2 linked regions of the Gloeocapsopsis sp. IPPAS B-1203 genome follow. The protein of the gene in region 2 binds, or shares a complex with, the protein of the main gene of each other region. Links are inferred from orthologs where the notes say so. Each region holds a gene or a part of one and is shown on either strand. Other genes may lie near its edges. The genes, in order: rpsS and rimM.

Region 1 (11,374 bases), on a different replicon or contig from region 2:
TTAGAACCTAGTTGCTTTGCTAGAATATTGCGCACGCCAGCAAGTTCTAATACAGTACGAACGGCTCCACCAGCAATTACGCCTGTTCCTGGTGCTGCAGGGCGCATCATTACTTTTGCCCCACCACCGCTACCATTGGTCGGATGTGGAATTGAGTTAGAGTTTGTAAGTGGAACATCAATCAGGTGTTTTTTTCCATCAGCAACACCTTTTTTGACAGCACCAATGACATCTCCAGCTTTACCAACGCCGATTCCGACTTGACCGCGTTCGTTACCAACGGCAACAACTGCACGAAAGCTGAGTTTTTTACCACCTTTTACAACTTTACTAACGCGGCGAATTTGAATAACTCGCTCTTGCCAATTTGTTTCTTTTTCTTTTGCGCGGTTACTTTTACGACGACCACCAGTTGCCATAGTTTGTATCCTTTCTAGTAATTTCATGCTTGTTGCTAATGATTGGTTAGCCACCAGCACAATTAAAAATCTAATCCCGCTTCGCGTGCGGCTTCAGCTAAGGCTTTAACGCGACCGTGATAGAGATTACCACCACGATCAAACACGACTTTTGATATACCTTTTTCTAGCGATCGCTGCGCAATTAATTTACCGACCTCTGTAGATGCCTCACAAGTAGCACCAGATTTCAGGGATGGTTTTAAATCTGGATCGAGCGTTGAAGCCGAAACAATTGTATGGTGTTGTGTATCGTCAATTACTTGAGCATAGATATGCTGATGGGAACGAAACACTGCTAAACGAGGGCGTTCTGAGGAACCATTCACTTTCCCACGAATGCGACGATGGCGAATCTTTTTAGATTCTCTGCGATCTAACTTCATTACTTCTTACCTGCCTTACCAGCTTTGCGTCTGACAAATTCACCAGAATAGCGAATGCCTTTTCCTTTGTAAGGTTCTGGAGGGCGAACATCGCGAATTTTTGCCGCCGTATTGCCTACTAGTTCTTTATCAAAACCACTAACAATAACGTTGGTATTATTTTCTACTGCCAATTGAATTCCTTCAGGAGGCTCGATTTGAACTGGATGGCTGTATCCTACGTTAAGTGTGAGGTTGCGACCTTGAACTGCAGCACGATAGCCAACTCCTTGAATTTCTAACCTACGTTGAAATCCTTGCGAGACTCCATCAATCATATTGGCAACCAAGGTGCGAGCCAAACCATGCATCTGACGGGCTGTTCGCGAGTCATCAACTCGTTTAACTAGTAATGTTTCACCCTCTTGGGCGATTGTTACTGCGGCTGGCAGCATGCGCGAGAGTTCGCCTTTCGGACCTTTGACTTTAACTTGTGACCCGTCAATAGTCACTTGGACTTTGGCGGGAATCGTAATTGGGCGCTTACCAATTCGAGACATGACTTATTAACTCCTAATCAACCAGCTAATAGCTAGCTGTCTTACCAAACATAGCAAAGCACTTCACCACCCAAGCCTTGACGTCGGGCTTCTCGGTCGGTCATGATGCCGCTAGAAGTAGAAATAATCGCAATCCCGATGCCTCCGAGTACCCGTGGTAGCTCTTTGCGGTTAGAGTAAACTCGTAAACCTGGTTTACTAATTCGCTTCAAGGCAGTGATCAAAGGTTGGCGATTTCTGCCTTTATATTTGAGTGAGATGACTAAATTGCGTTTAACGCCTTCGCCTGTCTCTTCAAAATCGGCAATGAAGCCTTCTTCCCTTAATACTTGAGCAATGCTGCGGGTCATTTTTGTGGCTGGTATCTGTGTTGTCTGATGCCGCGCCATATTTGCATTGCGGATGCGCGTCAGCATATCTGCAATTGTGTCGTTAGCCGCCATCGTTTCCTCTTAATAAACGTTATTGATCCCGAAAAGGCATTCCCATTGCTTTGAGCAATGCGCGACCTTCTTCATCGTTTTTTGCTGTAGTGATAATGGAAATATCCATACCCCGAATTTGATCGATGCTGTCGTAATCAACTTCTGGGAAAATCAGTTGTTCGCGAACACCAAGGGTATAGTTACCGCGTCCGTCAAAGCTTTTAGGGCTGATACCGCGAAAGTCACGAATACGAGGTAATGCCAAGTTAACAAGTCTGTCTACAAAGGCATACATCCGTTCGCCACGCAATGTCACCATCAAGCCAACTGGCATACCTTGGCGAATTTTAAAGCCAGCGATCGCTTTTTTGGCACGCGTAACAACGGGTTTTTGACCTGTAATTGTGGCAATCTCGTTAATGGACGATTCAAGCGCTTTCGCGTTTTGTGCGGCTTCGCCCAAACCTCGATTTACTGTTACTTTTGTCAACTTTGGCACTTGATGGATATTTATATACTGAAACTGCTCCATCAACTGCGGGACTATCTGTTCTTGGTATAAGCTTTTGAGTCGTGCTGTCATAGTTTTTACTTCTACTACTTCCTGGTCTTGGTCAGGAAAATTAAGCTATTTATCAAGGATTTCACCAGTTTTTTTGAGCATGCGGACTTTACGTCCTTGCTCGTTAAAGGTGTAGCAAACGCGACTAGCAACGTTTTGCTTTGTCGAGTAGAGCATGACATTAGAGCTATGAATCGGTGCTTCTGAAGTTACAATGCGACCGGATTCGCCCTCTTGTGTGGGTTTGACGTGCTTGGTTTTGACATTCACGCCTTGAACGATCACTTTGCTTAATTTAGGAAATGTCTTGAGGACTTCACCGACTTTGCCCTTGTCGCTACCTGAGATCACTTGTACGGTATCTCCGGTTTTGACGTGCATTTTGTAGCGAATCGGTGTAGATCCATTCTTCTGTGCAGCCATTACAGCACCTCCGGAGCCAGGGAAACAATTTTCGTATAGTTTTTGTCGCGCAGTTCGCGGGCAACTGGTCCAAAAACACGAGTACCGCGAGGATTACCATCGGCATTGATAATGACTGCTGCATTGTCATCAAAACGAATACTCATGCCACTATCGCGACGCAATCCTTTACGCGTCCGGACAATCACTGCACGCACAACATCTGATTTTTTCACTGCCATATTCGGAATGGCATCTTTGACTACAGCGATAATTACATCGCCGACACCGCCATAACGGCGATTACCTGCACCCATAACACGAATGCACATCAATTTTCGCGCACCGCTGTTATCAGCAACATTAAGGTAAGACTGGGGTTGAATCACAGCTAATCTCCCGATTGTCTAGCTAGTAGTGGCACTACTAAGGATTTCTTTAACCACCCAGCGTTTTGTGCGGCTGAGAGGTCTACTTTCTTGAATGCGGACGCGATCGCCTTCTTTACATTCATTTGCTTCGTCGTGAGCTTTATAGCGCCGCGTTTGGACGACGATTTTTCCATATTTGGGATGAGAAGCGCGGTTTTCAACGGCGACGACCACCGTTTTTGCCATTTTGTCGCTGACTACAACGCCAACTCGTTCTTTAATTGCCATAGTTACCTATTCTTTTGCACCAGACTGAGATTGTGCTGCTGCTTTTCTTTCGTGTTCCACAGTGAGTAATTGTGCTAGTTGATGTCTAGCGTGCTTAAACTGATGTGGTTTTTCCAACTGTCGCGTGGCTTTTTGGAGGCGCAGTTGAAATAGTTGCTTCTTCAAGGCAGTGATTTGGGCAACTATTTCTTCATCACTTAAATTTCTTGCTTCGGAAATTTTCGGAAGTGGCATACTCTAAACCTCATCCTCTGAACGCACAACAAACTTTGTTTTAATTGGTAGCTTATACATTGCTAAACGCATTGCTTCCCGTGCTGTTTCTTCGGGAACGCCGGCAATTTCAAACAAAATTCGTCCTGGCTTAACAACTGCCACCCAATATTCAGGAGAACCTTTACCTGAACCCATCCGCGTTTCTGCTGGGCGCATCGTTACAGGTTTATCAGGAAATATGCGAATCCAAATTTTGCCACCACGACGAATATAGCGAGTCATTGCCCGACGTGAAGCTTCGATTTGACGTGAAGTGATCCAAGCGGGTTCTAAAGCTTGGAGACCAAAATCACCAAAATTGAGATTATTACCTCTAGTGGCGATTCCTTCCATTCGTCCGCGCTGTTGTTTGCGGAATTTTGTTCTTCTAGGACTTAGCATGATTGGGTACCTTTAAAGCAATTAGCATTCTTGCTAACGGCTGTTATTCTTCGTTGGAACGGTCTTCAAACTGCTGACGACGGCGCTGTTGTGGTTGGCGACGGCGCGGTTGAGTTGTTGTCGGTGTTGGTGTTTGCTCTTGTCCAGGAATAATCTCTCCCTTAAAGATCCACACTTTAATTCCCAAAATTCCATAGATGGTTCGTGCCGTCGTATAGGCATAGTCAATGTCCGCTCTTAATGTATGTAGCGGTACTCTGCCTTCACGAGTCCACTCAGTACGAGCAATTTCTGCACCATTGAGCCGACCGCTGACTTGAATCCGGATACCTTGAATACCAGCTTTTTGAGCGCGTTGAATTGTTTGCCGAACGACGCGACGGAAGGAAACGCGGCGTTCCAGCTGCTGTGCAATGTACTCAGCAATGAGATAAGCATCAGCATCAACTTGTTGTACTTCGACAACATTAATGCGAATTTGACGGTTTCCACCGAGTAATTCTTGTAATCCTGTGCGCAGTGATTCAATTCCAGTACCACCACGACCGACGACGACTCCAGGACGAGCTGTGCGGACTTCAAGGTCGATTTGATCTGCCTTACGCTCAATCCGTACTTCAGAAATTCCTGCGTTATTATTTTGCGCTAATCTGCCCAGCTTTTGCTCGACGTAATTGCGTAGTTTATGATCTTCTTTAAGAATTTCAGGATAACGCCCTGGTTCAGCAAACCACTGCGATTGATGTTCTTGGGTAACTCCTAGGCGAAACCCGATTGGATGAATTTTTTGTCCCACAAATACTTCCTCTTGTGACTAACTTTCTGCTGCTAACGCTGTGTCTGTCGCAACTGCCACTGTAATGTGACACGTAGGCTTGCGAATTTGGTAAGCTCGACCTTGTGCTCTTGGTTGAAAACGCTTAAGCACTGGTCCTTGATCTGCATACGCTTGAGTAATTTTTAGCTCTGCTGGGTCTAAGCCAGCATTATGTTCAGCATTAGCAACTGCACTTCTGAGCACTTTGAGGATTGGATCGCAGGCTCTGTAGGGCATAAATTCCAGAATTATCAACGCTTCTCGGTACGATCGCCCGCGAATTTGATCGAGAACGCGACGTACTTTGTAGGGAGACATCCGGATGTAACGGGCGCTTGCTTTTACTTCTGTAGTATCACTAGCCATAACATTTCTCCTTTAGCTGTTAGCTCACAGCTATCAGCTATTTATCTCCCTGCTTTTTTATCGCTTTTGGCATGACCGCGAAAGGTACGTGTCGGAGCGAACTCACCTAGTTTGTGTCCTACCATTTGCTCGTTGATAAAGACCGGCACGTGTTGCCGTCCATTGTGGACAGCGATTGTGTGACCGACCATCTGAGGCAAAATAGTAGATGCTCGCGACCATGTTTTGATGACTTGTTTTTCGCCTTTTGTATTTAGCTTTTCGATTTTGCTGAGCAAACTATCAGCAACAAAAGGACCTTTTTTTAAAGAACGACCCATAGCTCAATGTTGGATGTTAGATTTTAGATTTATGATTCTCTGCCACCGCGACCGCGTTTGGAAGACTTGCGACGACGACGAATGATGAGAGCATTGCTAGCTTTCTTTGGCTTACGTGTTTTAGCTCCTAAGGTTGGCTTACCCCAAGGTGTCACAGGTCCTGATCTACCAATTGGTGCTCTACCCTCACCACCACCATGTGGGTGATCGACTGGGTTCATTACACTACCTCTGACCTTAGGTCGGCGTCCTTTCCAACGATTTCGTCCTGCTTTTCCTGAGCTAAGGTTGCGTACATCAATGTTGCCAACTTGCCCAATTGTGGCGTAGCATTCGCGGCGCACAAGCCGGACTTCGCCCGAAGGAAGCTTGAGTGTAACGTAGTTACCCTCTTTCGCAACTACTTGCGCACTAGCACCGGCAGCACGAACAATTTGAGCACCACGACCAGGATAGAGTTCAACATTGTGAACTGTTGTTCCTAGAGGAATTCTGCTAAGTGGGAGAGCATTACCATCTTCAAAAGGTGCATCTGGACCGGAAATTACGGTTTGTCCCACTTTCAAGCCATTCGGTTGAATAATGTACCGTTTTTCTCCATCTTGGTAATACAGCAGAGCGATGCGAGCATTGCGGTTGGGATCGTATTCGATCGCGGCTACTTTGGCGGGAATATTATGTTTATTGCGTTTAAAGTCGATCGCCCGATATAAACGCTTGTGTCCGCCACCTCGGCGACGACTGGTAATGACACCACGATTGTTTCGACCTTTAGGACGGTGAACTGAGGTTGTTAGCGATCGCTCTGGTTCAGTTTTAGTAATTTCATTAAAGTCAGAGACAATACGCTGGCGCGTACTGGGTGTATATGGACGATAAGAACGTGTACCCATAAGTTTTGTTTGTTGTGTTTAAAAGTTCAAGTTGTTGATTGAATTGTCTATATAACAACTGACAACGCACTAAACATCTGGGAACAGGACTTTTCTAATTTTGTCTTCTTCCCCAGTCGCTACCGTAACAATCGCTTTTTTGTATTGAGACTTAAAGCCAATAAATCTCCCTACTCGACGTTGCTTGCGTGGTTGTTGCTGAGTGTTTACTTGAATAACTTTGACTTGAAACAAGTCTTCGATCGCTGCTTTGATGTCTGGCTTGGTAGCTTGAGGAATCACTTCAAATGTGAATTTGTTTTCCTCCATTAGCCGAGTCGCCTTTTCAGTTAGTATGGGACGACGGACTAAATCAGGTAGCGATCGCGGATCTATCTTAGGCACCGTAGACCTCCTGAATCTTTTCAATGGCAGCTACCGTAGTCACGATTCGGTCAGCATTTAATAGGTCGTAAACATTCAACCGATCGGCAGCAATTAACTTGACTTGAGCAACGTTTCGTGCTGAGAGATAAACAGTTTCTACAAGCTCAGGCAAAATTAACAGAACCTTTGTTTCTGGGTCAATTCCCCAACGTGCGATCGCTGCTAAGAGGTCTTTCGTTTTTGGTCTTGGTAGCTCACTCGCAAAATCTTCTACCACTACCATATCCGCAGCCCGACTTGTCAAAGCTGTACGCAAAGCTAACCGCCGCTCTTTGCGATTCATCTTAATTTCATAATCTCTCGGCTTTGGTCCAAAGATGACACCACCACCCCGCCACAGTGGAGAACGGATTGAGCCAGCACGCGCGCGACCCGTTCCTTTTTGCCGCCAAGGTTTGCGACCACCGCCACGAACCTCTGCACGAGTTTTAGTACTTGCTGTACCTTGTCTGGCGTTGGTTATTTGCCGTACCAAGGCTCGGTGGACAATATGAGCAGCACTATCTTCTTTGGCAACGCGCAAATCGAGTGTTGCTTGTCCTACCTCTTCTCCTTGCCAGTTTTTTACTACACAATCTACCATTTGTTTATCCTTTCTTTGTAGCTCGGTGTTGGGTATCAAGATTTACCCCAATCACCTGTAGTGGCAATTCCTATAGCTTCGCCCTACGTTTGACTACCTCGTCGTGCTGGCACAATGTTTAATAAAGCACCAGGCTTACCTGGAACTGCGCCCTTGATCAGGAGTAGGTTACGCTCTGAATCTACCTGTACTACTGTCAATTGAGGAATTGTCACGCGCTTTCCGCCCAAACGACCTGCCATCTTTTTACCAGGATAAACACGCCCTGGAGTTGTCCCTGCACCAATTGAACCAGGTAATCGATGGTTTTTAGAACCATGAGACATTGGTCCGCGACCAAAGTTATGCCGTCTTTGATAACCGGCAAAACCACGACCAATGCTAGTCCCGATGACATTGACCATCTGCCCAGAAGTAAAGATATCTGCTTTGATTTCTTGACCTAGATCGTATTCACTTGGGTTATCTAAGTGATACTCACGTAAGTGACGCAAAGATGGAGCAGATGATTTAGCAAGATGACCCAGAAGCGGTTTGTTTAATGCTTTGGGCTTCACTTCTTTGTAACCAACTTGGATGGCAGTATAGCCATCTGTTTCCTTCGTTTTGATTTGCGTAACTGTGCATGGACCGGCTTGAACTACAGTTACAGGAATTGCTTTTCCTGCCTCGTCAAACACTTGGGTCATGCCCAGCTTTGTGCCGAGGATACCTACAGCCACAGTAACTGGTTTCTCCTTTTTTCAAGGTTGAATTAGCACCGGATAACGCTGATTCGCTGCAACCGGTTTCACTAGAAAGTTTCTTCCCCACTACTCAAAGTATGAGTAAAAAAGAAGTCACTTTTGGTTTAATGCCTACGCATGGACATACACTTCAGATTTAGAGCGATCGCTCTTGCAGTTAATGACCTCACCTAGACTTAAACGGCTTGCCGTTTAGTATCTATGCTGATGAGCTTTAGACTGTACCGCAGGTGTTAACACATTGCTGTCTACTTCTGCTTTACTACTCGCCCATTGAACCAAGGTTCAATTAGATAACTGCTTGGAAATGCCAAGCTCCCAGCGTATGTGCCTCATGCGACTTTGGGCGCTAGCCAATACAATTAGCTTTGCCGTCTGCTCTATTTGGAGAGCGCAGTTTGATAGCATAACGCCATAAAAAATTATAACGCTACCCTTTAAATCTAGCAATCAACACGTCCGTGCTGCCAAATAGTTTACGCTGCCGACAACCCTAGTAATAAAGTTGTTGGCTCACGATTGAGGCATTTTGGTCACAATCTAACATCATAAACCAATATGATTTTTTTGTCTACATTGGATGCTGAAAATTGAAGTGCTATGAAGTTCTCTTAGATTTGTGCGATCAAAATTGAGAATCAAAATATAATTTGTTTTTATCAATCCAAAAAATAATGAGAATTCTTATAGCTAAGCATAGATACTTAAAATTAGAGATAATACACGAGTAAGGAACAGTCTTGCTAGACATAGCAGTAACCATCCACTATTGGTTGATATATCACAATAGCAGGCGTTGACGTTTCAATGAGAACAAAAAACTTATGGCACTAATTATTACTGGCAATAAATTTATCAAAGACTTGGAAAAGTCTGGTGCACTTGGAGTTTATGTACCACTGGAGGGAGGTTTTGAAGGTCGCTATCAACGCCGACTACGAGCAGCAGGATATACTACCTTACACATTACAGCTCGCTCTTTGGGTGATGTAGCAGCATATTTGACTAGAGTTCACGGAATACGTCCTCCACACTTAGGCAAAAAAAGTGTTGGCAAAGGCGCCGCAGTAGGAAATGTTTACTATGCACCACCGATAGTTACGTATCATCTAGAACAACTACCACCGAAATCAAAAGGATTAGTTCTGTGGATGATTGAAGGACATTTGCTTGCTAGTCAAGAGATTGAATACTTAGCAAATTTAGCAAGCTTAGAACCACGAGTAAAAGTTGTGCTAGAAAGAGGTGGCGATCGCTATTTTCGGTGGACACCACTAAAAGATACACTACCAAGTAGCTATCAAAGTGCATAGCCTGCTGGACGTAAAGTGCGATCGCAATTCTTAAGTATAAAGTAAGGGGATTCTCCTCTTAACTTTATACTGCAACCTGAGATAGCTTTGCTGAAGGTAGCAATATAGAATTTGCTATTTTCTGTCGAACTTCAATAGAAACGCAGTTAGAATTTAAGCAGTTGAGCAATAGTATAGTAGTATCGTAATACTGCTTCAACAAGTTTTGTTGATGAGGATTAAAATGCCAATCGTAAGCAAAGTTACGCTGCTGAATGACCGCGTTTCTCAATAATGTTATTTCATCTTGACCAGCAGTTATCCACCACTTAATAAAGCTGTCATTACTCTGACAATAATCTATTGTATGTTGCTTAAGTGCTTGTAGTACTTGTCTTAATTCAGGCGCAACAAGACTAGCACGCACAATTGCTCGATCTAAAACGCGATGATAAATTAATACGGGTTGAGTGGTTTGTTTCAAAATATAGTCAATTGTAAGAACGCGGTCTAGAGCTAGATCGAGAGATAATTCGGAGTTGATATAACGAGTAAATGCGGGATTACAAGCTTTAGATAACTCTAATTTGCCTTCTATAATTCCACAAGTCCGACTAAGTTCTAGGTCAAGATAAAAGGCTCGCAAGTTCAACAAAGAACAAGAACTTGATGTATTGTATGACTTGGCATCTAGCCACCTCAAAAATTGTTGCAATTGGATGTCGTCGGCTAATAAGTAATCAATGTATTTCTTTGCTAGCAGTAATAAATAGTCTGCCTGTGGCAGCATTCCTACACATAGTATGAATATTTCCTGCCAGCGCTTATCAGTAATACAATTCGCAAGTTGCGTTAATGCTTTATCACCTTTGGCTTCTGCGTTACAAACAATATTTTTTGCAGTAAAATATTCCTGAAATGTTAGATGGGAGAAAGAGTAAATCCCTTTAGCACGTTCTACAAGTAAACCATGCTGGGCTTCTATTGCTTTAAGTATAGCTTCGGGTTTGAACGATAAACTCTGCCCACATGCACATACATCTGGGAAGTTATAGATATATTCTGCAATATACCGTTCTAGATCCTGCTGTTTAAAGAAGTATTCTCCTTTCTCAAATGTATTTCGTGCAATGTAGCTTAATAATTCATGCTTTCGCGATACTGATAGCTGTTTGTAAACTTCATCACGCTCAACATAGCGCTTAGCGTCCCATTTCTTAAGTAAAATATCCAATGCTTCTTGATATAACTTGTTCCGATTGGTAGGAAAATGTCCGGCTTCTGCAAACACCAAACAAAGTAACGTTAATAGTAAGGGGTTTGTCGCAAGTTCTTGCAAGCGCGGGTTTTGTTGTAATTTGAGAAGAAAACGTTTGCCTTTATCAATCGCTGTCCCCGCAAACCATTTTTTTACGAAACTACTAATTTGGTATTGATTAAAATCAGTAAGTTCTACTTCAGTAAAGTGTTCTAAATTGTACTCTGTTGATCCTATACGACAGGTCAAAATAAACTGATTAGTGTGATATTTAGTACTAATTTCGCTGATTTGCTGTAAAACGCAATAAATATCTTTTTGACCTACTTCATCTAGTCCATCTAATAAAATTAGTGCTTGACCTTGATTTAATATTTGAGTAGCAAATAATTTATTGATGCCATAGCTAGCTAGCTCTTGTTTGATATACGTAACTAAGCTAAGTTTATATCGGCTTTCTGCAAAATTTTTGAGTGTAATAAAGATAGGGATTTTTAGAATTATTAAATTTTCTGAAACAGATTCTATTGCAATGTGTTTGAGAAGTGTTGTTTTGCCAGAACCTGGTTTCCCTAAAAGAATTAG
Region 2 (11,456 bases):
GGTTCAGCGATAGCGGTCAGCAGAGATATTATGTGTACGTGAATACTTAAAAGCAACGCAAAAAGTTATTGTGTTCAATTAGATGGACATGATATTAGGTATTCACTCAGAAAACAAGGGGGTAAAAAAAGTATTGGAAGAATCTAATTTGCAATTAGATTTAACAAATTCCTCTAATGTAAACTAGTAAACAATTAGGTTAGTCAACCGTTATTTATTGAGCATTAAGTAAAGATTTATGTTGAGCATTAAGTAAAGATTTATTTTGTTATATCAAATTGAGCTAACTATTTGTGTATGGAATAGCGACTAATTGCTAGCTCAATGATAGTTTGGTCATACCAAAAGCTCATGGCTCATAGTTAATTGAAAACAAGCTAAAAGCAAAGAACAATTTTTCTATTGACAACATATTAAGGTAGCCAACGAGGATGAAAACCTGGTAATGGCAGTTGTTCTGGTTGCATCTGGGTAGGTTGTGGCGAGGATGCAGGTGAAAGCAACGGAAGTAACCATAAACGACTCGTTGCGATCGCCTCTCCGTCACTCGTGCGCGGGACATCGGCTGCTGGATTAACCGCATCTGTTGCAGCTACGACTTGGTCAAACAACACTGCCAAACCATCCGGTGCTAAACTCATTTGAACGTCACGTTGGTCTGGTAGAATCACTAAAGGTTTTTGATTGCCTGTTTTAAAGTCAATTGCGACTAAATACGGTTGTTCCTCGTACTCTTCTTTCTCCAGCAACTGAGTCAGGAGACAATAAAGATTTTGGCGGAGTGGATCGAACTGACAGCTTTTAATTGAGCCTGTTGTCCGTAAAAGTTCTTGTGGTTCGCCCTGGCTGGTTACCAAAAATAGCGATCGCGTGTAATCTGAGTTAAATTTCACCATCGTTGCTTGCGCACCATCGCGAGAAAAATTCAGTACCATCCCATATTCCGGCAGAAAATCCAGTGGTTTTTCAGCATCGGCTTGTAACGGTAAAATACCTACACCTTCTCCTTGTGCTACTGCCACAGAAGTGCTATCTGGTGTAATCACAAAGTCTCCTCCTGGTTGGCTATTCAATTGCTGCGGTTTTTTGTTCTCTTGCAATAACCACAGCCCAAATTCTCCAGGATTTTGTTGATTCACACGTTGAACAACAATTTTTTGTCCATCCGCAGAGAGATCGAATTTTAAATTTTGATACTCTTTGTTATCTAATATTAAATTTATTTTACCAGGTGGTTCTGGCTTAGCTGTTGCGTCAAATGGTAAGCGCAAGCCCAAAAAACTTTGAGTAATTTGGGTTCCAGAGTCAGAATTTATGCCAGTAGTTACTGTATAGAGTTGTGAACTCAGTAAGTCTTGGCTATTTGTGCGCTCAGTAGCAGAAAATAAAACTTTTTGTCCATCAGGATATGGCTTGAAGTCTACCACAACTAAATCTCGGGGCGTGAGAATTGTTTTTTGCTGTTGTGAGAGGTTGTAAAGTACAAGGCGTCCTTGTTCATCTTCTTCTACGCCCAGATAAACAAAAGCGCGATCGCGCGTGCGAAAGCGGCTACTAAATGGCTGCATCACTTTTGGCGAATTTTCTGCTACGGAAAGGCGATCTTTAGCACTGTGTAGATTAAATTGATAAGAGTTGCCATAAGGTGCAGGTGTCAGCAGTGTATACGCCATGCGTCGCCCCGCCCAGCTTATTTTCCCTGGTAGTGGCGGATCTATCTGAAGATTTTCTTCAACACTCTTTGTGTCCATAGGACGACTAAAATTCAAAATAAAAGCCGTGTCTTCTGCGCCAATTGCTTTACCATCCCAACTGAAATCTCGCACTTGTGGCGCGACACCATCACCTCGTAATAACAGCAGTCCAATTAAAACACTCAGCACCAGCATTAAGGTGAGTGCGACACGATCAAGTGGTTGTAGAAATTTACGACTCACAGACATACTAGTAAGGATCAGGGGTCAGAGGACGCTTGCGCAAACCTACGGTTCAGGGAGTTAAAGAAGCTTCAGGAGAATACTCTTTCGATATATTCAAAATTCAAAACGTGCTAACGCACCGCTACGCTAACAAAACTCATAACTAGTGACTAGCTGCTTCACTAATATTCATAAGGGTTTTCAGGTTCAGCAATTTGTGTCAGTGAAGTTGCTTGAATTGTTAACTGACGTTTACCTGCTAGAGTATCAGTCATCATTGTCCCTTCAATTTCTAACCAAGTATCTGGTGGATAAGCTTGGCGAGATGTAGTCAATTTCACTGGTAAACCTACAGGATAAGCATCCGCCGCGCAGCAGGTAATGACAAACCGCGATATCAAAATGTATTCTGGTGGCAATTCTGGAGGATGAATGACAAATCCTTGCACTTTAGCACTTTGTCCGGCATAAGCATCTGGTTCAGGATAAACATTTAAAGTTCGTACCCAATCTAACAGCGATCGCTCTTCAGGATTACGCGCACTCCGAAAAGCTTGTGGTTGCGCCCTTGTTGCACCTAAAGAATCTGTCACACCCCGATCAAGTGCAGTTTGACTTGCAAAAACGCGAGGTGTAAATGTCATACCAATAATTGCCGTAACTAATAATAAACTGCTACTCATCCCAGGAGGAAATAAAGTGACGTGCTGTGTTGCTGTACCACTATTACGGCGTCGTCGCAACAGTTCCCAGGCTTTACTAGCTGCAATAATAATTAATCCAATACCGCCGGAAATGACTAGCCAAAAATAATCAGGATGAATCAGTAAATTCAGCTTACCTGTCAGCCAATACCTCAGCATTAAAATGCCCCAAGCACCAATTGCTAGCACATCGAGCCAAGTAAACAGCCAAGCTCTAGTGTTAGATTGATTGAATGGTTTTGCTTGTTTGCGCTTGGATTTGCCGCCAATCATAATTCAGCAATTAAATAATTTGCAAATTAATAAATAAAGTAAACAAAAATGTTAATTGTGCAGCTAAAGCAAATAAATAAATAATAGCTTTAGGTTTAAAGATAGACAGCATTAGACCAACTGCTTTTAAATCAATCATTGGTCCAAATATTAAAAATGCCAGGAGCGAACCGCTAGTAAATGTTGCAGAAAAAGATAGTGCAAAAAAAGAATCAACTGTAGAACAAATTGACACAACAGCTGCCAATATCATCATGGCAATAATTGATGTCACTGGACCATAGCCTAGACTTAAAATCACTTCACGCGGTACAGCAACTTGAATAAAAGCAGCGATCGCACTTCCAAATACTAAAACTGCACCCAATTCACGTAATTCTTGGATGGTATTGTCTACTAATAACCGCAGACGGTCGGATAAAGGCTTAGTTGGGGCTGTAGCTGCTAAACTTGCCTGGAGTACAGTAGCATCCATGCGTACCATTTGACCAGGTTGATTCAGTAAAAATGTTCCAGATTGCAATAGTGGTGATGTTGGCGTAGCTTCTTTTAATTCTTGTTTGGGGACAAAGTTATATTCCCAACTTTTAGCGATCGCCGGTTGTAACAAAGGCTTGAGATCTTTTTGAACGCTAAACACCCAGCCTACAATAGTAGCAATAGTCAGCGATAGCAAAATTCGCAGTACAACAATTTCCGGTTGATCGCGAAATGCTGTCCAAGTTGCCCAAATAACGATCGGATTGACAGTAGGCGCAGCCAATAAAAACCCAATAGCAACTGGTGTAGGTACTCCCTGCATTAACAATCGCCGTGCGACTGGCACATTACCACATTCGCATACAGGAAACAAAAAACCTACCATACTACCAACTAAAGCCCCCAACAACGGGTTTTTAGGAAGTTTGGCAATTAACTGTTGCTCATCAATAAACAACAACAATACACTAGATAACAACACCCCTAATAGCAAAAAAGGCATTGCTTCTACTAACAGACTTAAAAATAAAGTAAAGGCGTTGTTGAATTGACTCATGCTTCTGGCTGTGACGATCGACGATCTACAAGCGGCTGCTAAGCCATTCTATAAGAAGACTGGAAGAATATAGTAGTTCAACCTCAAAGAAATTTCCCCTCATCACGAAACAGACACGCAAAATCTTACATGACGCAAGAACTGGTTTACAGTTCCACCTGCTCTTAACATCTAGCTTCAAGTTTTGTATTGTCCTGAATTGAGTCAAACCCACGCAATTTTAAATTATTTATTTGGATTCACTTTTACAGGTATGCCAATATTGATCTGGTCGTATAAAGTAAAAACATCTTGTCCAGATGCTTCTGACATTTCACGAAAGCCATTAAAATAAAATTTGTCTTTCCAAAAGCTGATCCATATTGTTTCTAGTGAATTTTCTATTCCTGGGAAAATCATTTGTCTTATTAATGACTGCTGCCAAGTTATATTATGTTGCAGATCTACTCTTTTGAAGTCACCTTTGAGCTTTTTGTGAGGTACTTTTACACTTGGTGCTGAAGAATTAAACTGCAACTTTCTCACCTGATAGTCACTACGTTGTTCATGTAGTTTAGCCAGTAAGCGGGCATTTCGTAATTTGGCTCTTAAAGAATTATTTGCCACAAATTCTTCTGGTGGTAAATATAAGGATGCAGCTCCTAAAGGTGGTACTTCAGGCTCTAAAATTACTATTAATTTAATCCGATTTTTGGCAACCATAGCACTTGCTTGTTGCTGTAAGTGCAATAAAGACGTTGCTATTCCAAAATACGCCAGAATTAAGCTGTGCAAGAAAATTTTATAATTCATCATTAAATATGTTTTTGAATTGATATCTGAAAAAGGTAATTTCTACACTTTTAAACTTATCAGTTTTGTTGACTATAAAAAACGAAAAAACAGTTATAGAATACGAACAGTATTTTACAGGACTAAGATATTTTTAAGTTTTTGTAGCACATTTTTCAGTAAAACTACTGAATATAAAACCATAAAATTACAAAATAAACCAGAGTAGAATCACTGAAGCTAGCAGCATAGGTAAGTCAATAGAATGAAGTGTGAGATAGAGTCAAGCGTGAAAGTAAGTATTTGGCTGACCTCACAGAAAATATTAGAGTTCTTGCAAAAGCCAAAAAATTATAAATGTCATTCCCAGCGGAATGTCATGTCGCGCAGAATCCCGCGAGATGTTTCGCATGGCTCAACATGACAGTTTAAGTATTTTGCAATAAGTTTATTGAAGTTGGTTAACCGTTTTATAAAAGCTCAGTAAATATACTCAAAGCTCTGAAAAGTATTAACGTGAGATTCAAATCATGAGTACTGCATCAAAGTAAATTCTCACTTACCATCATCATGCAATCTTATAAGCTGCAATAATCAACCCGTGTTTTTTGCCATCAAGAACTGCAATTTCTGGCAGGTGTCCCTGTTGCTGAAAACCCAGTTTCTCAAACATGCGGCGACTTGCATTATTATGATCGAAGTACATTGCTAGTAAAGTCGTCACGTTTAAGCTAGGACAATGTTCAATCATACGGCGGACTAACATTGTGCCGTACCCTCTACCTTGATGCTGTGGTGCAATATAAATGCTTATTTCCGCAGTTGCATTATAAGCTGGGCGTCCTCCATAAAACGATGTTAGACCAATCCATGCGATCGCTTTTTGTTCGCTTTCTAGTACCCATAGAGGACGTGATTCTGCATTGTGCTTAGCAAACCAATCTAAACGACTTTCAACACTGATTGGTTCAGTATCTGCAGTTGCTATGCGAGTGGGAATCGATGCGTTATAGATCCAGATAATATCTGGTAAGTCTGAAATCAGCGCATCTCGAATGTTCATACTCTATCTTAAATTTCCATCAAACCAGGCGGTGGTGTAATCTCTACGCAACGCACTTGTAAATCCACAACAGGAACGATTTCTCTCACAAAAGGAATTAAGACTGTTTTAGAGTTTTGAGTTGAAGTATATTCTTGGTCTAACTTCACGGCTAATAAATCATTCCCTGCAGCAATCACATCAACTACAGTACCAATCTTTTCTCCAGATTCCTGCATAATGACTGCCAAGCCAACCAAGTCTAAAACATGATATTCATCTTCACCTAATACAGGGCGATCGCTCGCGGGAACCAACAACTTACACCCCCGCAAAGCCTCCGCCTGATTGCGATCGTCTACTCCCGACAATTCCACGACATAGAGATTTTTACCAGCTAGATACCGCCCACTCAACAATTCAATTGTTCGTGGTTCCTCATCTCCAGCACACAACAGCCACCGCGTTCCTGGTTGCTCAAATCTTTCCGGAAAATCAGTATTAGGATATACCCGCACCTCACCATTTAATCCCTGAGGTCCCACAATCTTCCCAATCTCCAACCACCCTGAATCTTCTTGTTCTAACTTCTTTGTGTCTTCGTGGTTCGTCATCAACTCTATCAAGCACTCACAGCTGCACGTTGATAAACTTGTTCAGTCACCTTTGCCAAACGCTGCATTCCTGTGGCAATCTCTGCATCACTTGCTGTTAGACTAATACGCAAACACTGTTGCTTGTGCAACCAACTTTCGCGTAAACCAGGGAAGAAAGTACTACCAGGGACAACAATCACACCAACTTGCTTTAACTGCTGATACAACTCCCAGTCAGTAATTGGTAAATCTTTTAGCCACAACCAAGCAAAAATTGCTCCCTCTCCGCGATGTAAAAACCACGGCAAATCCTGCGGCATTGCGGCGTTGAGTGTGTTTTCTAGTACAGTAAACTTATTCTGGTAAAAAGGTCGAATCACTTGTTCGGCGATTTTTGCTAGCGCCCCAGAGTTAATTGCCCGTGCAGCGATCGCTTGTCCATACCGTGACGGGTGAATGCACATATTTGTTTGGAAAGATTCCAACACCTGAATCAACTTAGCATCACCAATTGCCACCCCAATCCGTTCTCCTGGCAGTCCTGCTTTCGATAAACTCAGACAATGCAGAATATTACTGCCAAACACAGGAGACATTTCCGTAAAGTTCAACGCGGGAAACGGCGGTGCATACGCCGAATCAATAAACACTGGTACATCATACGGTGCAGCCAAAGCCGCAATTTTTCTCACTTCTTCATCCGTCATCACATTTCCGGTAGGATTACACGGACGCGAGAAAATGACACAACCAGTATTTTCGGTTATCGTTAATTGGCTAAAATCAGGGCGATATTTGAATCGATGCGTAGAAGCTTCAATATCCAAAGTTGGTTTATAAGCGATTAACGCTTCTGGCACTAAACTAACACCGCCGTAACCTGTGTAATCCGGACTCAGCGGTAAAACGATTTGCTTTAAATCTCCACCACTTGCGTAACCACCGAAAGCATTTGCTGCATAAAAGTATAGTGTCTGACTTCCAGGAGTAATCAGGATATTGCGATCGCTCAATTCTAAGTTGTAACGTCGATTAAAATCATCTGCGATCGCACTAATCAGCGGTCCATACCCTTGACTCGAACCATAGCGACAAACCACCTCGCCGTAATCATCACTAGCTAGCAGTTCCGCCGTACAGTCTCGCCACAGTTGTTCTACCTCAGGCAAAATCAATGGATTACCCGCACTCAAGTTAATAAATTCACGACCTGCCCCAGCTTGTAGCGTTTCGATAATATCTTTCATAATCGCCCTGACGCCTGTCAGGTTGGACATTTGGTCGCCAATTCGAGTCAGGGCAGGGTTCATAAGTCGTCATTCATCAATTAGTGGACAGTTTAATAACGGCAAGTGTTTTATTAATTACTTGTACTCGCCAATTTAACTAATTTAATCTAGGTGTTCACTTTTGCAGCGCTAAACGTTGATTTTACTGCGAATAGCAACAGCAAGCCGGCACTTTTAAAATAGCTTAACTCTTAATTTATACATAAAATTTTACAAATGGAAAGATTTTGCATAAAAAGCATGTAAAGTTGACCACACTGGGCGTAATTGTAGAATATGCTAGCTAGCAGGAAACCAGTTGTTTTTCAGAGGCTTAATTCAAGAGCACTATATCCCTGAGAAACGATGAACGATGTGACATGGTTTCAACCAACGAGAATCAAGCCTAACTTTTAGAACTCTATGACAAATAACGGTGCATTAACCGCTGCACAACAGCTTAGTAAAAAGTTACCTCAGGCACTGCAAAGATTAGCAGACTTGGCATACAACTACTGGTGGAGTTGGACAACCGAGAGAGTTTTCCTGTTTCGTAACATCGATCCTGAACAATGGGAGAACTGCGGACATAACCCCGTAGCCATTCTAGAATCTGCTTCCTACGAACGCCTTACTCAACTTGCAGAAGATCCTTTCTACATCAAGCAACTGCAATCTTTAGTAGCAGAATTTGACCAATACATGGCGCTACAAGACACATGGGTAAGTCGAGTTGCACCACAGACTTCATCAGAACATCCGATCGCTTACTTTTGTGCAGAATTTGGTATTCATGAATCTTTACCAATTTACTCTGGTGGTTTAGGTATTCTCGCGGGAGATCACCTCAAGTCTGCTTCCGACTTAGGAGTACCTATGGTTGGGATCGGCTTACTGTATCGCCAAGGATATTTTCGTCAACGCTTAAACCGGAGTGGTTGGCAAGAAGATTACTACGTTGACAATCCTTTTTCTAAAATGCCTTTGGAGTTAATCAAAAACGCTCAAGGCAAACCCCTAACTATTGAACTAGAAGTTCGTCAGCGCAGCGTCAGAGTTCAAATTTGGCGGACTCAAGTTGGGCGAGTCAGCCTTTATCTGCTAGACAGCGATCGCGAAGATAACGATCCCATTGACCGTTGGTTAACAGGACACCTCTACGGTGGCAATCAAGACACGCGCATTGCCCAAGAAGTTGTACTCGGAATTGGTGGTGTTCGCGCCCTCACCGCATTAGGAATTGCCCCTTCTGTGTATCACCTCAACGAAGGTCATGCGGCATTTTGCACCCTGGAAGTAGCGCGACAAGAAATGGAACGCACAGGTAAATCGTTCTACGATGTCGAAGCAAGCGTCCGCGATCGCTGTGTTTTCACGACACACACCCCAGTTCCTGCTGGTCACGATGTCTTCTCTGGTGACTTAATGGACTCCTACTTTGCTCACTACTGGGTACAAATGAAACTGTCTCGCGAGCAATTTATGGCTTTGGGTGCTAGACGCCTCGGCGATCCTTGGGAACCTTTTGGCATGACAGTATTGGCATTGCGGATGTGTCGCGCAGCAAATGGCGTCAGCGAACTACACGGTCATGTTTCGCGTAAGATGTGGACAATTTTGTATCCAGATCGCTCCGAAGATAAAGTTCCTATAGGTCACATTACAAACGGAGTTCATGCACCCACTTGGACTGCACCCCTCATGGCAGATTTGTATACCAAGTATTTGGGTGAAGATTGGAAAACCCGCGTTATTCATCCAGAAATGTGGGCAAAAGTCGATGAAATTCCCGATGAGGAATTATGGTGGCGACACCAAGTTCTCAAAGAAAGATTAATCGCGCACACGCGCTTTCGAGTCAAAAAAGCACGGGAACAACGCGGCGAAAGCTACGAACACATTCGAGCAACAGAAACACTATTAGATCCCGATGTACTTACTATCGGATTCGCTAGACGCTTTAGTCCTTATAAACGCGGCGATCTTATTTTGCGCGATGCGCAGCGGGCAATTAAGATTTTTGGTAACACCCAACGTCCAATCCAAATTGTCTTTGCAGGTAAAGCGCACCCTGCTGATGAAGAAGGTAAGCGGATCATCCAACGCATTATGGAATGGTGTCGTAACAACGCGATTCAAAACCGCGTGGCATTAATTGAAGACTATGACATCTACACTGGTCAAAAACTTGTCCAAGGTGTTGATGTGTGGCTAAATAACCCTCGTCGTCCTCTAGAAGCATCAGGTACAAGCGGGCAAAAAGTCTGCTTTAACGGTGGAATTAATTGCAGTGTTTTAGATGGTTGGTGGTGTGAAGGCTATCAAACTGGATCTGATGGTAAAGGATTGAATGGCTGGGCGATCGGCGAAGATGCACATACAAGCGACCAGGAAGTACAGGATCGAATTGATGCGCAATCATTGTATCAGTTGCTAGAAGAAGAAATTGTCCCGCTGTATTACGATCGCGATGCCGATGGTATTCCTCGGCGGTGGATTCAAGTGATGAAAGCATCGATTAAAACGAACGCGCCATTATTTAACACCGATCGCATGATCTCGGACTATGTATCGCAAGTCTATGTCCCAGAAATTGCTACTAGCGTGACACCAATTCTTGCCAAGGTTATCGTGTAGTTAGCAACTAGCTATGAGCAGTTAGTACTGTAGTTTGTACAATTTAAAGATGGCTTAGTGCTAATTGTTGATGGCTCAAATTATTTGGCAGGCTGATTTTTATCGCCGTCCGTTACGGGATGCAGGTGGACAAGCATTGTGGGAGTTACTCGTTTGTGATTTGACTCGCACAGTTGAATTTGTTGCCCTGTGTCCCCAATCGCAAGCTAATGTACATTGGCTAGTAGAACAATTGCAGCTTGTTGCAGATCAACTACCAGATACAATCCAGGTTTTTCGTCCACAGTCATTGAGTCTCATCACCGCCGCCGGAGAACAACTCGGAATCACTGTAGAAGCAACTCGACGAACAAATGCTTTAAAGCAATGGTTGCAAGAGCGATCGCCTCTTTACTGCAACATGGATAATTACACAGGAGAAGCCTACAATCTTTTAGCAATTGAAAATCCACCACCAACGCCACTACCCGAAAAACTGTGGGGCGAACAGTGGCGTTTCGCTGCACTTATTGCCAAGGACGTAGAAGAAGCGTTTCAAGAACGTCCTATCCCAATTTTGAATATGCCACCAGCATTAATGCCCTTACAGTTAGGATTAGCTTCTAATACCAGTATTCCAGGTATTATTATCTATGGTGGACGGCAATCGATGCGGTTAGCTCGTTGGTTACAAGCGGCAAATCCTGTAACGCTAAACTATATTGCTGGTACTCCTGATGGATTAGTGTTAGAAGCAGATTTAGTAGACCGCTGGATTGTGGCAACTTTTGAAGATCAAGAAGTTTCTGCATCTGCTCAAATTTATGAACAGCGCAAACAGCAAAGCAAAGGATTGCATTTTTTACTCGTGCAGCCTGATAATTCTGATGTAACGTTTAGTGGTTTTTGGCTACTATGCCAAGGTTAAACTTAGTGATCAAAAGTGTATAGATACTTCAGTTATTAATACTTAATTACTCTTATTAAAGGGCTTAATACTGAAGATAGATGCAATAAAATAAGCTGAGTTTTAGCATAAAAAACTACATAAACATAAGTTTTTTGAGGCAAAATTCATGGAAAATGAAGCACGCTCTAAAGAAAAAGTGACAAGAAACGAAGAGTTAGAAACTTCTACAGCAGATCGTGGTATTATCCCAGCCGAAGTAGCAGCACGAATGGATCGCGAAGGTAGCGATTATCGAAATACTGCTGATGAGCAAGCTGACCC

Evidence for each region.
Region 1: the proteins of rimM (region 2) and rpsS are in contact, whole or in part, in a crystal structure (PDB 3A1P), measured with the Thermus thermophilus proteins. The link is inferred for Gloeocapsopsis sp. IPPAS B-1203 from one-to-one orthologs. Residues at the interface, in WP_008632437.1 of Thermus thermophilus: Val4, Glu5, Ile6, Gly7, Arg8, Arg22, Gly23, Glu24, Val26, Leu84, Glu85, Glu86, Gly87, Arg88, Tyr89, Tyr90, Tyr91, Phe92, Leu94, Asp111, Ile112, Leu113, Asp114, Ala115, Gly116, Ala117, Gln118, Asp119, Val120, Ile122; in WP_011173711.1 of Thermus thermophilus: Lys28, Arg29, Leu30, Lys32, Thr48, Gln56, His57, Val58, Pro59, Val60, Tyr61, Thr63, Met66, Glu73, Phe74, Pro76, Thr77, Arg78, Arg81, His83, Gly84, Lys85, Glu86, Ala87, Lys88, Ala89, Thr90, Lys91, Lys92, Lys93.

The regions. Positions count from the first base shown.
Region 1 is NZ_PEIG01000006.1:19,157-30,530, reverse strand. Bases 3,953-6,810 are described here. They hold rpsS (30S ribosomal protein S19), read right to left. Parts: upstream 5,592-6,810; coding sequence 5,313-5,591; downstream 3,953-5,312. Other genes in these bases: CSQ79_RS11845 (50S ribosomal protein L23), read right to left, coding at 6,554-6,810; rplB (50S ribosomal protein L2), read right to left, coding at 5,621-6,484; rplV (50S ribosomal protein L22), read right to left, coding at 4,903-5,271; rpsC (30S ribosomal protein S3), read right to left, coding at 4,132-4,884; rplP (50S ribosomal protein L16), read right to left, coding at 3,953-4,088. Outside these bases: rpsE (30S ribosomal protein S5), read right to left, coding at 1-419; rplR (50S ribosomal protein L18), read right to left, coding at 482-844; rplF (50S ribosomal protein L6), read right to left, coding at 844-1,383; rpsH (30S ribosomal protein S8), read right to left, coding at 1,425-1,826; rplE (50S ribosomal protein L5), read right to left, coding at 1,846-2,391; rplX (50S ribosomal protein L24), read right to left, coding at 2,437-2,793; rplN (50S ribosomal protein L14), read right to left, coding at 2,793-3,161; rpsQ (30S ribosomal protein S17), read right to left, coding at 3,180-3,431; rpmC (50S ribosomal protein L29), read right to left, coding at 3,438-3,665; more of rplP, read right to left, coding at 3,669-3,952; more of CSQ79_RS11845, read right to left, coding at 6,811-6,868; rplD (50S ribosomal protein L4), read right to left, coding at 6,861-7,493; rplC (50S ribosomal protein L3), read right to left, coding at 7,577-8,215; CSQ79_RS11830 (NAD(P)H-quinone oxidoreductase subunit N), read left to right, coding at 9,064-9,552; CSQ79_RS11825 (NACHT domain-containing protein), read right to left, coding at 9,617-11,374. UniProt on the Escherichia coli protein: In the E.coli 70S ribosome in the initiation state it has been modeled to contact the 23S rRNA of the 50S subunit forming part of bridge B1a; this bridge is broken in the model with bound EF-G.
Region 2 is NZ_PEIG01000002.1:444,341-455,796, reverse strand. Bases 4,568-7,507 are described here. They hold rimM (ribosome maturation factor RimM), read right to left. Parts: upstream 6,360-7,507; coding sequence 5,775-6,359; downstream 4,568-5,774. Other genes in these bases: CSQ79_RS05535 (valine--pyruvate transaminase), read right to left, coding at 6,368-7,507; CSQ79_RS05545 (GNAT family N-acetyltransferase), read right to left, coding at 5,272-5,766; CSQ79_RS05550 (hypothetical protein), read right to left, coding at 4,568-4,727. In the rest of the region: CSQ79_RS05565 (hypothetical protein), read right to left, coding at 414-1,943; CSQ79_RS05560 (TIGR03943 family putative permease subunit), read right to left, coding at 2,102-2,896; CSQ79_RS05555 (permease), read right to left, coding at 2,907-3,932; more of CSQ79_RS05550, read right to left, coding at 4,158-4,567; more of CSQ79_RS05535, read right to left, coding at 7,508-7,651; glgP (alpha-glucan family phosphorylase), read left to right, coding at 8,033-10,246; CSQ79_RS05525 (Tab2/Atab2 family RNA-binding protein), read left to right, coding at 10,317-11,153; CSQ79_RS05520 (hypothetical protein), read left to right, coding at 11,302-11,456. UniProt on the Escherichia coli protein: One of at least 4 proteins (Era, RbfA, RimM and RsgA/YjeQ) that assist in the late assembly stage of the 30S ribosomal subunit.